Regions from separate parts of the [Bacillus] caldolyticus genome, predicted to be linked through region 1. Evidence: a T-box and tRNA genes for the amino acid it is inferred to sense, from the RefSeq annotation. Region 1 holds a T-box; the other holds one or more tRNA genes.

The links. A T-box is a leader RNA that pairs with one kind of tRNA and senses whether it is charged. The one in region 1 lies ahead of pheS (phenylalanine--tRNA ligase subunit alpha), so its partner is inferred to be a tRNA-Phe.
Region 2: it has a tRNA-Phe gene. The T-box ahead of pheS (phenylalanine--tRNA ligase subunit alpha) is inferred to sense a tRNA for this amino acid. The anticodon was not compared.

Annotation. Positions count from the first base shown of each region.
Region 1 covers NZ_CP025074.1:2,832,918-2,840,058, forward strand. Annotated here, with positions in the region: gene msrA (peptide-methionine (S)-S-oxide reductase MsrA) at 1-513, shown strand, start outside; gene CWI35_RS14710 (TrmH family RNA methyltransferase) at 510-1,262, shown strand; T-box leader at 1,350-1,585, shown strand; gene pheS (phenylalanine--tRNA ligase subunit alpha) at 1,628-2,662, shown strand; gene pheT (phenylalanine--tRNA ligase subunit beta) at 2,684-5,098, shown strand; gene CWI35_RS14725 (helix-turn-helix transcriptional regulator) at 5,210-6,133, opposite strand; gene modA (molybdate ABC transporter substrate-binding protein) at 6,379-7,141, shown strand, end outside.
Region 2 covers NZ_CP025074.1:2,623,262-2,630,402, forward strand. Annotated here, with positions in the region: rRNA gene CWI35_RS13605 (23S ribosomal RNA) at 1-2,178, shown strand, start outside; tRNA gene CWI35_RS13610 (tRNA-Asn) at 2,428-2,502, shown strand; tRNA gene CWI35_RS13615 (tRNA-Ser) at 2,507-2,597, shown strand; tRNA gene CWI35_RS13620 (tRNA-Glu) at 2,612-2,683, shown strand; tRNA gene CWI35_RS13625 (tRNA-Val) at 2,693-2,768, shown strand; tRNA gene CWI35_RS13630 (tRNA-Met) at 2,911-2,987, shown strand; tRNA gene CWI35_RS13635 (tRNA-Asp) at 2,993-3,068, shown strand; tRNA gene CWI35_RS13640 (tRNA-Phe) at 3,241-3,316, shown strand; tRNA gene CWI35_RS13645 (tRNA-Thr) at 3,624-3,699, shown strand; tRNA gene CWI35_RS13650 (tRNA-Tyr) at 3,706-3,790, shown strand; tRNA gene CWI35_RS13655 (tRNA-Trp) at 3,798-3,871, shown strand; tRNA gene CWI35_RS13660 (tRNA-His) at 3,889-3,961, shown strand; tRNA gene CWI35_RS13665 (tRNA-Gln) at 3,978-4,052, shown strand; tRNA gene CWI35_RS13670 (tRNA-Gly) at 4,058-4,129, shown strand; tRNA gene CWI35_RS13675 (tRNA-Cys) at 4,139-4,212, shown strand; tRNA gene CWI35_RS13680 (tRNA-Leu) at 4,274-4,358, shown strand; gene CWI35_RS13685 (hypothetical protein) at 4,491-4,721, shown strand; gene CWI35_RS13690 (DUF6431 domain-containing protein) at 5,105-5,662, shown strand; partial or broken gene CWI35_RS13695 (IS481 family transposase) at 5,803-7,054, shown strand; gene CWI35_RS13700 (ExeA family protein) at 7,047-7,141, shown strand, end outside.

The sequences.
Region 1 (7,141 bases):
ACATTCGCCGGCGGCTGCTTTTGGTGCATGGTGACGCCGTTTGAGGAGCTTGACGGCATTTACGGCATCGTCTCCGGCTATACGGGCGGGCATGTCGAAAACCCAACATACGAGCAAGTGAAAACCGGCACGACCGGCCATTACGAAGCGGTGCAAATCACGTTTGACCCGGACGTCTTTCCGTATGAGCGGCTGTTGGAGCTGTATTGGTGTCAAATCGACCCGACCGATGACGGCGGCCAGTTTCACGACCGCGGGCCGCAATACCGGACGGCGATTTTTTACCATAACGAAAAACAGCGCCAGCTCGCCGAGCAGTCAAAGCGGGCGCTCGAGGAAAGCGGGCGCTTCTCGAAGCCGATTGTAACGAAAATTTTGCCGGCGACGACGTTTTACCCGGCGGAAGAGTATCATCAAAACTACCATAAGAAAAATCCGGAGCATTACAAACAAGACCGCGCCGCGTCCGGGCGCGACGAGTTTATCGCCAAACATTGGGGGACGAAACGGTGAAGCGGATCGAATCGCCGAAAAATGCGCGCGTCAAACAATGGAAAAAGCTGCTGACCAAAAAAGGGCGCGATGAGACCGGATTGTTTTTGCTTGAAGGGTTTCATCTTGTCGAAGAGGCTGTAAAAAGCAACGCGCCGCTTGTTGAGCTGATGGTGGACGAGCGGACAGCCATCCCGCCCGGCTGGGACGTCAGCGTCCCGGTTGTGATCGTGACCGAAGCGGTGATGAAGGCGATCAGCAGCACGGAGACGCCGCAAGGCATCGCCGCGGTGTGCCGAAAGTTGCCAGCCGAGCTTGAAGGTGTGAAGACCGCCTTGCTCATTGACGCCGTGCAAGACCCGGGCAATCTCGGGACGATGATTCGCACCGCCGATGCCGCCGGGATCGATGCTGTCATCCTTGGCGAAGGGTGCGCCGATGTGTACAATCCGAAAGTCGTGCGGGCGACGCAAGGGTCGCTGTTTCATCTTCCGGTTGTCAAAGGCGATTTGGTGCAATGGATCGCGCGTTTCAAGGAGCAGGGCATTCCGGTGTACGGAACGGCCTTGGAGAATGCCGTCGATTACCGCACCGTTCCGCCTTCGTCTTCCTTCGCCTTGCTCGTCGGCAATGAAGGAAGCGGCGTCCGGCGCGAATGGCTCGAGATGACGACGGAAACCATCTACATCCCGATTTACGGCCAAGCCGAGTCGCTGAATGTCGCCGTCGCGGCCGGAATTTTGCTTTATTCCTTGCAGGCGGTGCGGTAAACGATGAGCTGCGCAAAGAAATTTCGGCCTGACCTTGCCTTTGCCCACTCATTTGCGTATAATGAATAGCGACAATTTCCCATACGGACAACAACGATGACGGAGAAAAGTAGCTTGCTGCTCGCCATCCAGGGAGAAAACGCCGGAGACTGGGAGCGTTTTTATGGCTGACGCAAGTGAAGTTCACCTCCCGAGTTGACACCGGGACCATCCCAAAAGGGGATGTAAAGGTGTTCCGGCTTTCGGCCGTTATCGCAATGAAGCGAACAGCACATTTGTGCTGTTAACAAGGGTGGTACCGCGAGCAACAACTCGTCCCTTACCGGGGGGGCGGGTTTTTTATTTTGGATAGAGGAGGGACTCAAGTGAAAGAACGGCTGTACGAGCTGAAGCAAGAAGCGCTTCGCCGAATCGATGAGGCGAAAGACGTCAAAGCACTGAATGACGTGCGCGTCGCTTACTTGGGCAAAAAAGGGCCGATCACCGAAGTGCTGCGCGGCATGGGGGCATTGCCGCCGGAAGAGCGCCCGAAACTCGGCGCGCTGGCCAATGAAGTGAGAGCGGCGATTCAGCAGGCGCTCGAGGCGAAACAAGCGAAACTGGAACAGGAGGAAGTCGAGCGGAAGCTGGCCGCCGAAGCGATCGATGTGACGCTGCCGGGACGACCTGTGAGTCTTGGCAATCCCCATCCGCTGACGCGCGTCATTGAAGAAATTGAAGATTTGTTTATCGGCATGGGCTATACGGTCGCCGAAGGGCCGGAAGTCGAGACCGACTATTACAACTTTGAGGCGCTCAATTTGCCGAAAGGCCACCCGGCCCGCGATATGCAAGATTCGTTTTACATCACGGAGGAGATTTTGCTTCGCACCCACACATCGCCGATGCAGGCGCGGACGATGGAAAAACACCGCGGGCGCGGCCCGGTGAAAATCATTTGTCCGGGCAAAGTGTACCGCCGCGATACGGACGATGCGACGCATTCGCACCAGTTTACGCAAATTGAAGGATTGGTTGTGGATCGGAACATCCGGATGAGCGATTTGAAAGGGACGCTGCGCGAATTTGCCCGCAAGCTGTTCGGGGAAGGGCGCGACATCCGCTTCCGGCCGAGCTTTTTCCCGTTCACCGAGCCGTCGGTCGAAGTCGATGTGTCCTGCTTCCGATGCGAAGGGCGGGGCTGCGGCGTCTGCAAAGGCACCGGCTGGATCGAAATTTTAGGAGCCGGCATGGTGCATCCGAACGTGCTTGAGATGGCCGGCTTTGATTCGAAAACGTACACCGGCTTTGCGTTCGGCATGGGGCCGGAGCGGATCGCGATGCTGAAGTACGGCATTGACGACATCCGTCATTTCTATCAAAACGATCTACGTTTCTTGCGGCAATTTTTGCGTGTGTAACAGAAAAAGGAGGGGTTTTCCATGCTCGTGTCTTACCGTTGGCTGAGCGAGTACGTCGATTTGACGGGGGTCACCGCCGCGGAACTCGCTGATCGCATCACGAAAAGCGGCATTGAAGTCGAGCGGGTTGAGGCGCTCGACCGCGGGATGAACGGCGTCGTCATCGGCCATGTGCTCGAGTGCGAGCCGCACCCGAACGCGGATAAACTGCGGAAATGCCTCGTTGACCTTGGCGAAGGCGAGCCGGTGCAAATCATTTGCGGCGCCCCGAACGTCGCCAAAGGGCAAAAAGTCGCCGTCGCCAAAGTCGGGGCGGTGCTGCCGGGCAATTTCAAAATCAAACGGGCGAAGCTGCGCGGGGAAGAATCGAACGGAATGATTTGTTCGCTCCAAGAGCTCGGCGTCGAAACGAAAGTCGTGCCGAAAGAGTATGCAGACGGCATTTTCGTCTTTCCAAGCGATGCGCCGGTCGGCGCCGATGCACTGGAATGGCTCGGCTTGCACGATGAAGTGCTCGAACTGTCTTTGACGCCCAACCGCGCCGACTGTTTAAGCATGATCGGCGTCGCCTATGAAGTCGCGGCCATTCTCGGACGTGAAGTAAAGCTGCCGAAAGCGGCGGTCAAGGAAAACAGCGAACATGTCCATGAATACATTTCCGTCCGCGTCGAGGCGCCGGAAGACAACCCGCTGTACGCCGGGCGGATCGTGAAAAACGTCCGGATCGGCCCGTCGCCGCTTTGGATGCAAGCGCGCTTGATGGCAGCCGGCATTCGCCCGCACAACAACGTCGTCGACATTACGAACTACATTTTGCTTGAGTACGGCCAACCGCTTCATGCGTTTGACTACGACCGCCTCGGTTCGCAGGAAATTGTCGTCCGCCGCGCAAAGGCAGGCGAAACGATTGTCACGCTCGATGATGTCGAACGGAAGCTGACCGAAGACCACCTTGTCATCACGAACGGCCGCGAGCCGGTCGCCTTAGCCGGGGTGATGGGCGGGGCGAATTCGGAAGTGCACGATGACACGAAAACCGTGTTTATTGAAGCGGCGTACTTTACAAGCCCGGTCATCCGCCAGGCGGTAAAAGACCACGGGCTGCGCAGCGAAGCGAGCACTCGGTTTGAAAAAGGCATCGATCCGGCGCGGACGAAAGAAGCGCTCGAGCGCGCCGCCGCCCTGATGGCCGAATACGCCGGCGGCGAGGTCGTCGGCGGCGTCGTGGAAGCGAGCGTGTGGCGTGAGGAGCCGGTGGCGGTGACGGTCACGCTCGAACGCATCAACGGTGTCCTCGGCACGGCGATGTCGAAAGAGGAAGTGGCCGTGATTCTTTCGAATTTGCAATTTCCGTTCACAGAAGACAACGGAACGTTTACGATCGATGTCCCGTCGCGTCGGCGCGACATTGCGATTGAAGAAGACATCATCGAGGAAGTGGCGCGCCTGTATGGCTACGACCGTCTGCCGGCGACGCTGCCGGTGGCGGAGGCGAAGCCGGGCGGACTCACGCCGCATCAGGCGAAGCGCCGCCGCGTCCGCCGCTATTTGGAAGGGGCGGGCTTGTTCCAAGCCATCACGTATTCGCTCACGAGCCCGGACAAAGCGGCGCGCTTTGCGCTTGAGACGGCCGAATTGGTCCGCTTGGCGCTGCCGATGAGCGAAGAGCGGAGCGTTTTGCGGCAAAGCTTAATTCCGCATCTGCTTGAAGCGGCGAGCTACAACCGCGCCCGCCAAGTCGAGAACGTCGCCTTGTACGAAATCGGCTCTGTCTACTTGTCCAAAGGAGAAGGCGTCCAACCAGCGGAAAAAGAGCGCCTCGCCGGCGTTCTCACCGGCTTATGGCACGCCCATTTATGGCAAGGAGAGAAAAAGGCCGTTGATTTTTACGTTGCCAAAGGCATTTTGGACGGCTTGTTCGACTTGTTTGGACTCGCCGCCCGCATCGAATACAAACCGGCCAAGCGCGCCGATTTGCATCCGGGACGGACGGCGGAGATTGCGCTTGACGGCAAGGTGATCGGCTTTGTCGGCCAGCTCCATCCGGCCGTGCAAAAAGAGTACGATTTAAAAGAAACGTACGTGTTCGAGCTCGCCTTGACCGATCTGTTGAATGCCGAAAGCGAAGCGATCCGCTACGAGCCGATTCCGCGCTTCCCGTCGGTCGTGCGCGACATCGCCTTGGTCGTTGACGAAATGGTCGAAGCCGGCGCCTTGAAGCAGGCGATTGCCGAAGCCGGGAAACCGCTCGTCAAAGACGTCTCCCTCTTTGACGTCTACAAAGGCGACCGCCTGCCGGCCGGGAAAAAATCGCTCGCCTTCTCGCTCCGCTACTACGATCCGGAGCGGACGCTCACGGATGAAGAAGTCGCCGCCGTCCACGAGCGGGTGCTCGCCGCAGTCGAGAAACAATTTGGCGCCGTGCTGCGCGGGTAAAACGAAAAGCTGTTCCGAAAGCGATTCGCTTTTGGAACAGCTTTTTTTGATGAGAGCTCGTTTCCAAACGGATTCAGAAAACGAAGGATGCCAACAAAGGCGGATGCCCTGTCAGCCGCGTTCAGCCATAATGCGCCCGGTTTGCGACACATCGTACCCGCCGAGCGCTTCGAGTTCGGCGCGGAACGAATCGGAGCGGAGCACGTCGAGCACGGAAGCGATGAGCGATTCATTCTCCGGCGTCCGCAGCATGACGACATCATACTGTTCGTTCATTAGCGGAATGAACTCGACGCCGGCCATTCGCGCCACCTTTTCCGTGCCGATGCCGACATCGGCGAGACCTGACGCCACCGCGGAGGCGACGCTCAAATGGCTTGTTTCCTCGCGTTCATAGCCGCGAATGGCGGACGGCGACAATCCATGCAGGCGCAGCTGTTCATCTAACAGGACGCGCGCCCCGGCCCCTTTCTCCCGATTGACGATCACGACGTCGCTCCTTCCTAAGTCGTGCCACGTTTGAATGCTGCGAGGATTGCCTTTTGACACATAAAATCCAATCGGCCGGCGCATGACGTTCACCATGATGTACGCATGGCCTGTCAACAGCTTTTCCACATACGGACGGTTGTACTCGCCTGTCTGCCCGTCAAACAAATGCACGCTGACGATGTCGCATTGCCCTTTATACAGGGCGATCAGCCCATTGAGGCTGCTCGTGTAGGTGCGGAGCGATTGATAAGGGCCGTTTTTTTCCAGATGGACGCCAAGCAAATCGAGCGCCGCATCTTGGCCGCTGATGATGATGGGGCGAACGGCGGCTTCGACCGGCCGTGAAACGGCGGAAGAAACGGGACTTGTCTCCCCTTTTTGCCCGTCGATGTACCGGCGAAGATCATCCGCGGTAATCCGCATTTGCCGCCCGACGCGAAAGGCGGGCAGCTTCCCTTTTTTCACTAAATCGTACACCGTTAGTTTGGACACTTTTAATAAGGAAGCGATTTCTTCAATCGTGTATGACTGCGGCTCCGTCATCATGCCATCCTCCTTTCTTTCATTGTAGCGCAAAGAACGCATGGGGAAAAATTTTTCTTTCCTAACTACTTATTATTATTTATAATTATATAAGTTGCAATTTTGTTTTACATGGCATTGTTCGCTCTTCTTGTCACCGTGCCAGCTTGTTAGGTGATAAAGTAAAGACGGGACATGGAGGTCGGAAATTCTTTATTACAACCTATATAGATATCATTACATATAAAAAGATAAGGGGGAGACAGATGCGAAAAATCGCATGGCTTGCCGCATTGCTCTTGCTGTTCGGCTTGTATGGCTGCGACAGCGGCTCAAAAGAGGGGAAGGGGCAAACGAAACCGGCGGATAAAGTGGAGCTCACCGTCTCCGCCGCCGCCAGTCTGCAAGAAGCGCTGGAAGAAGCGAAAACGGCGTTTGAACGAAAGCATCCGAACATCCGCATCCAATACAATTTCGGTGCGTCGGGCGCCTTGCAAAAGCAAATTTCCGAAGGGGCGCCGGTCGATCTTTTCTTTTCGGCGGCCGCTGTGCCGTTTGAAAAATTGAAAGCAGAAGGGTTGATCGATTCCAAACACGAAAAAACAGTGCTGGCGAACGAACTCGTCCTCATTGCGCCAAAACAAGGGGAAGGAGCGGTTCAGTCGCTCGATGACATCATCCGCGCCAAACGGATCGCCATCGGCATCCCCGAATCGGTGCCGGCCGGTATGTACGCGAAACAAACATTGGAGAAGGCGGGGCTGTGGGAGAAGGTGGCACCGAAGCTCGTGTACGCGAAAGACGTTCGCCAAGTGTTGACGTATGTGGAAACCGGCAACGTCGACGCCGGATTTGTGTACCGGACGGACGCGCTCGCCTCGGAGAACGTCAATATCGTCGCTGCAGTGCCAAGCGGCATGCACGACCCGATCGTCTATCCGCTTGGTGTCGTCAAGACGAGCAAACATCTCAAGGAGGCGCAACAGTTTTACTCGTATTTGACAAGCGGTCCAGCGTTGCAAATGTTCG
Region 2 (7,141 bases), 210 kb from region 1:
GAAGGCCGGGTAACACCGGCTGGAGGCCCGAACCCACGCACGTTGAAAAGTGCGGGGATGAGGTGTGGGTAGGGGTGAAATGCCAATCGAACTTGGAGATAGCTGGTTCTCCCCGAAATAGCTTTAGGGCTAGCCTCGGGTTTAGGAGTCTTGGAGGTAGAGCACTGATTGGGCTAGGGGCCCAAATCGGGTTACCGAACCCAGTCAAACTCCGAATGCCAACGACTTATGCCCGGGAGTCAGACCGCGAGTGATAAGATCCGTGGTCGAGAGGGGAACAGCCCAGACCGCCAGCTAAGGCCCCGAAGTGCACGTTCAGTGGAAAAGGATGTGGAGTTGCAAAGACAACCAGGATGTTGGCTTAGAAGCAGCCACCATTTAAAGAGTGCGTAATAGCTCACTGGTCGAGTGACTCTGCGCCGAAAATGTACCGGGGCTAAACGTGCCGCCGAAGCTGCGGGATGACCGTTGGTCATCGGTAGGGGAGCGTTCTAAGGGCAGAGAAGCCAGACCGGAAGGACTGGTGGAGCGCTTAGAAGTGAGAATGCCGGTATGAGTAGCGAAAACAGAGGTGAGAATCCTCTGCGCCGAAAGCCTAAGGGTTCCTGAGGAAGGTTCGTCCGCTCAGGGTTAGTCGGGACCTAAGCCGAGGCCGAAAGGCGTAGGTGATGGACAACAGGTTGAGATTCCTGTACCACCTTCTTCCCGTTTGAGCGATGGGGGGACGCAGGAGGATAGGGCGAGCAGGCGGCTGGAAGAGCCTGTCCAAGCCGCAAGGCTGATCCGTAGGCAAATCCGCGGATTGTAAGGCCAAGCGGTGACGGCGACGGAGTCATCCGGAAGTCCCCGATTTCACACTGCCAAGAAAAGCCTCTAGCGAGGGAAGAGGTGCCCGTACCGCAAACCGACACAGGTAGGCGAGGAGAGAATCCTAAGGCGCGCGGGAGAACTCTCGTTAAGGAACTCGGCAAAATGACCCCGTAACTTCGGGAGAAGGGGTGCTCTTTGGGGTGAAGAGCCCTGAAGAGCCGCAGTGAAAAGGCCCAAGCGACTGTTTATCAAAAACACAGGTCTCTGCGAAGCCGAAAGGCGACGTATAGGGGCTGACACCTGCCCGGTGCTGGAAGGTTAAGGGGAGCGCTTAGCGGAAGCGAAGGTGCGAACCGAAGCCCCAGTAAACGGCGGCCGTAACTATAACGGTCCTAAGGTAGCGAAATTCCTTGTCGGGTAAGTTCCGACCCGCACGAAAGGTGTAACGACTTGGGCGCTGTCTCAACGAGAGACCCGGTGAAATTATACTACCTGTGAAGATGCAGGTTACCCGCGACAGGACGGAAAGACCCCGTGGAGCTTTACTGCAGCCTGATATGGAATTTTGGTATCGCTTGTACAGGATAGGTGGGAGCCTGGGAAGCCGGAGCGCCAGCTTCGGTGGAGGCGGCGGTGGGATACCACCCTGGCGGTATTGAAATTCTAACCCGCACCCCTTAGCGGGGTGGGAGACAGTGTCAGGTGGGCAGTTTGACTGGGGCGGTCGCCTCCCAAAAGGTAACGGAGGCGCCCAAAGGTTCCCTCAGAATGGTTGGAAATCATTCGGAGAGTGCAAAGGCACAAGGGAGCTTGACTGCGAGACGGACAGGTCGAGCAGGGACGAAAGTCGGGCTTAGTGATCCGGTGGTTCCGCATGGAAGGGCCATCGCTCAACGGATAAAAGCTACCCCGGGGATAACAGGCTGATCTCCCCCAAGAGTCCACATCGACGGGGAGGTTTGGCACCTCGATGTCGGCTCATCGCATCCTGGGGCTGTAGTCGGTCCCAAGGGTTGGGCTGTTCGCCCATTAAAGCGGTACGCGAGCTGGGTTCAGAACGTCGTGAGACAGTTCGGTCCCTATCCGTCGCGGGCGCAGGAAATTTGAGAGGAGCTGTCCTTAGTACGAGAGGACCGGGATGGACGCACCGCTGGTGTACCAGTTGTCCCGCCAGGGGCACCGCTGGGTAGCTATGTGCGGACGGGATAAGCGCTGAAAGCATCTAAGCGTGAAGCCCCCCTCAAGATGAGATTTCCCACCGCGCAAAGCGGGTAAGATCCCTCGAAGATGACGAGGTCGATAGGTCCGAGGTGGAAGCGTGGCGACACGTGGAGCTGACGGATACTAATCGATCGAGGGCTTAACCAAGAAAAGCGCAGGCGAGCGGCTTCTTCCAACGGTTATCTAGTTTTGAAGGAATGAAAAAACTCTTGACAGCTCAGCGCGAATCATTATAATAGTAAATGTCTAAAGAGATGTCATTTCGCAGCAGCTCAGTGACGAGCATTTGCATCATCGGATGAACTGCGAGTTGCCTCGACGCATCCAGCTTCTTTGAATCGGCTGGCAGAGGAAGAGGCAGGACATCTTGTTGGGAGAATTGACCGTCGTTATGATTCCGCAGTAGCTCAGTGGTAGAGCAATCGGCTGTTAACCGATTGGTCGCAGGTTCGAATCCTGCCTGCGGAGCCATCGTGGAGAGCTGTCCGAGTGGTCGAAGGAGCACGATTGGAAATCGTGTAGGCGTGAATAGCGCCTCAAGGGTTCGAATCCCTTGCTCTCCGCCATGATCCATCAGCATGGCCCGTTGGTCAAGTGGTTAAGACACCGCCCTTTCACGGCGGTAACACGGGTTCGAATCCCGTACGGGTCACTTCTTTGTGGAGGATTAGCTCAGCTGGGAGAGCACTTGCCTTACAAGCAAGGGGTCGGCGGTTCGATCCCGTCATCCTCCACCATCTTAATATAAAAGCTGACTTGCTTTCTCATTCATCGCGAGTTGTCCCGACGCATCCAGCATCTTTGAATCAGCTTGTAGAGGAAGAGGCAACGGACAACAACACCAAAAGCATTGTGAACATCAACTTACTTTCTTATCATCGCGGGGTGGAGCAGTCCGGTAGCTCGTCGGGCTCATAACCCGAAGGTCGCAGGTTCAAATCCTGCCCCCGCAACCAAAATTGGTCCCGTAGTGTAGTGGTTAACATGCCTGCCTGTCACGCAGGAGATCGCGGGTTCGAGTCCCGTCGGGACCGCCATTGTTCCAAAATCACGAAAAATATGGTATGGCTCGGTAGCTCATTCGGTAGAGACGAGCATCCGCTTCATCGAATTCGCTTCGAGTTGCCTCGACGCATCGAGCGTCTTTGAATCAGCTGGTAGAGGAAGAGGCACAGAGCAATTCAACGAGCGAGTTAAAAAATAATATATGGCTCGGTAGCTCAGTCGGTAGAGCAAAGGACTGAAAATCCTTGTGTCGGCGGTTCGATTCCGTCCCGAGCCACCATATAATTGATAGCAAGCTGACTTAGCTCTATTGGCAGAGACGAGCATCCGCTTCATCGAATCGATTGCGAGTTGTCCCGACGCACCCAGCTTCTTCGAATTGGCTGGTAGAGGAAGGGACACAACAAATGAACAATGAGCCACGATTTATATCATAATTATGCCGACTTAGCTCAATTGGTAGAGACGAGCACTTGCTTCGTCGAGTCGGCTTCGAGTTGCCTCGACGCATCCTGCTTCCTCGAATCAGCTTGTAGAGGAAGAGGCACAGAGCACAACAATGAGCCACCTTCTTGCATTTGTTTTATGCCGACTTAGCTCAATTGGTAGAGCAACTGAATCGTAATCAGTAGGTTGCGGGTTCAAGTCCTGCAGTCGGCACCATTCTTTGGAGGGGTAGCGAAGTGGCTAAACGCGGCGGACTGTAAATCCGCTCCCTTTGGGTTCGGCGGTTCGAATCCGTCCCCCTCCACCATGATTAAAGGGGCATAGTTTAATGGTAGAACAGAGGTCTCCAAAACCTCCGGTGTGGGTTCGATTCCTACTGCCCCTGCCATTTTGATTATCATTATGGCGACTATGGCGAAGTGGTTAACGCACCAGATTGTGGCTCTGGCATGCGTGGGTTCGATTCCCACTAGTCGCCCTTCACTTTCCGGCATTGGGGTATAGCCAAGCGGTAAGGCAACGGACTTTGACTCCGTGATGCGTTGGTTCGAATCCAGCTACCCCAGCCAATGATGCGGAAGTAGTTCAGTGGTAGAACACCACCTTGCCAAGGTGGGGGTCGCGGGTTCGAGTCCCGTCTTCCGCTCTCGATCAAGGCGGCATAGCCAAGTGGTAAGGCAGAGGTCTGCAAAACCTTTACCCCCGGTTCGAATCCGGGTGCCGCCTCCATCTAATGAATATAAAAAGTGTTGACAGACATGAAGTAATGTGATAGAATAATACATGTCGCGCCGATGTGGCGGAATTGGCAGACGCGCACGACTCAAAATCGTGTGGGGTAACCCCCCGTGTGGGTTCGACTCCCACCATCGGCATCGAAATAGGGAAAAGGCTTTAGGGACAAGGGGTTTCACGTAAGTGGAATCCCTTGTTTTTTATTTACCGAATACGATTCGAGAGAAGAAAATCGTGTGCGTACAATCGTGTTCGGTGAGGTGAAATGGAAAGTGGGAAGAATAGAAAATGAGAGAGAATTGCAGAGAAAGAGCAAGAGAGGAAGAAGAGGAGAGCTAAGTCGTGAGGAGTTATTGCTAATATCTGATGACAACGCAGAAATTGAATACACATTTGAGGAATTGTTAGAGATATTTATTGAGGATTGCGAACTAAGAAAATTGCAAAACGGCTCGGCTATATTGATGAACAAAAATTCACAGAGCTTGATAATGAAGCTATAGAAATCAATAAAATCATAATCGGACTGATGAGGAAAATTTTAAGAAAGGACGATTAAGCTTAGGCTCTATCCTGAAATAACTGTGGATAACTTTTTTGTTATTTCATTCGTCGATGTGCCAATTTTTATTGGTTGTCTGTTATTGCTAATTGTTGATTTTTGACTAAAAGCAAAGAGACCATTGTATTGAGGTCTCTGATGTTCTTATTAAATTAAAGATTTCAACAGTTAATGTAAATTATCACTTTATTTCGGAACAAAAGAGCCATTTTTTTGCACATTCCTTCAGAAAGCCCTCTCCCCTTTTCTGAAAGAATGTGCTAAATTTTTTGTGAATTATTTCGGAAGAGAAAATCCATCGGTTCATAGGAGGGGGAGGAGGACGTGATTCAATTTCATGACTTTGGCATTGACGTCCAAACGTATGCAGAGCGTGGAAAAGAAAACGACTTCCCTCTTCTGAAAAAGTGTCCGCATTGCCGGGCCAAGCGCCCGTTGCACCGCCACGGTTACTATGAGCGAAACGCATTGACCCCACATGGTGATGATCGCATTTGGATTGTCCGGTATCGCTGTCGGGAATGCTTAAAGACGGTGAGTGTGCTGCCTTCCTTTCTCCTCCCGTATTTTCAGTATACGTTGTCCGCCATATGGCAAGTCGTGAAAGAGCAGTTGGGATTGATCGAGGGGACGAACCGGGCTCCGTTCCTCCTGACAAAGGACGGCATCATCTTTTATGTCCGACGGTTCTGCCGAAACCTATCAAGCCATCATAGCTTTTTTGCGAGGCGGTGGAGGATCATAGGCCCTATCGTGAAAAAAGAAAAGGAACGGGCTTCCTGGTGGATCCGGACGTTGGAGAAACACGGTCTTGATTCGGTCATCAGAGACATGTGGGAGGACGGATTCCGACACCCTTTTGCGAATCAAATGGGATCCTGATTTTACATACATATCCTAAATTGGAAATAGTTGAGGTTCCCACAAACCTTTCCTATCGACGGAGAAAAAGCGATCCGGTACGATAAGGGCAGACGGACCGGAACGGTCCTGATTCCAAGTGAGACAAGGAGGAGATTCGAATGGATGAGTCGATGAGACACGACATTGCCCTGTTTCGGTACGGGCTAATCGCTCCGTTGGTGAATGGGCAGGTGGAACCGAAGACGTATCTGAAAGAGGTGAGCGAGCGAGTGCACCATGTTCCCCACCAGGGCGACAAACGAATCGCAGCCAAGACGATCCTCGATTGGTGCACCCGATACAAAAAAGGGGGCTTTGACGCCTTAAAGCCGAAGCGCCGTTCGGACCGCGGCCACTCAAGGCGTCTGTCGCCCGATGATGAGGATCATATTTTAGCCCTAAGAAAAGAACATCCCACCATGCCCGTGACGGTGTTCTACGAACACCTGATCGAGCAGGGGGAAATCCCAGAAAACCATACCTCTTACTTTACTATATACCGATTGTTGAAAAAACACAACCTGGTGGGAAAAGAAATCTTGCCCATGCCGGAGCGAAAGCGTTTTGCGTATGACCAGATCAATGAGCTTTGGCAAGGGGACTTATCCCATGGACCAACGATTCGAGTCAATGGGAAAGCCCAGAAAACGTTTTTGATCGCCTATATCGATGACTGCTCGCGGTTTGTGCCGTACGTATAGTTTCCCTTCGGAGAAGTTTGACGGGCTGCGGATCGTCACGAAGGAAGCGGTGCTTCGTTGCGGGAAGCCGAAGCGCATTTACTCGGACAACGGGAAAATGTATCGGTCCGAGGTGCTGCAGTATGCGTGCGCCGAGATGGGGATTACGCTCATCCACACCCAGCCGTATGACCCGCAAAGCAAAGGGAAAATCGAACGGTTCTTCCACACCGTACAGACACGGTTTTATCCGCTGTTAGAGCTGAATCCGCCGAAGTCGCTTGACGAGTTGAACGAGCGTTTTTGGAAGTGGCTTGAAGAAGAGTATCATCGAAAACCGCACGCCTCACTGGACGGAAAAACGCCGCATGAGGTGTTTCAGTCCCAAGTGGAACGAGTGGTGTGGATCGAAGACATCGATTGGCTGGACGCGATTTTTCTGAAACGGGAGCACCGCAAGGTGAAAGCCGATGGCACGATCACCCTGAATAAACAGCTATACGAAGTGCCGCCCCGGTTCATTGGGCAATCGATTGAACTCCGCTATGACGAACGGGGCGTCTATGTGTACGAAGATGGAAGGAAGGTGGCGGAGGCCGTTCGGGTTCGTTTGGAGGACAACGCCTATGTAAAACGCCATCGGTCCCCGTTTGCGGCGATTCCGGCGAAGGAGGGAGAACACGGTGTATAAATCGTTTTACTCCCTTTCGCGGGAGCCGTTTGCGAAAGAAACAGACCCGTCCGAGGCGTATCAAGGGGCGCCGTTTCAGGAAGCGTT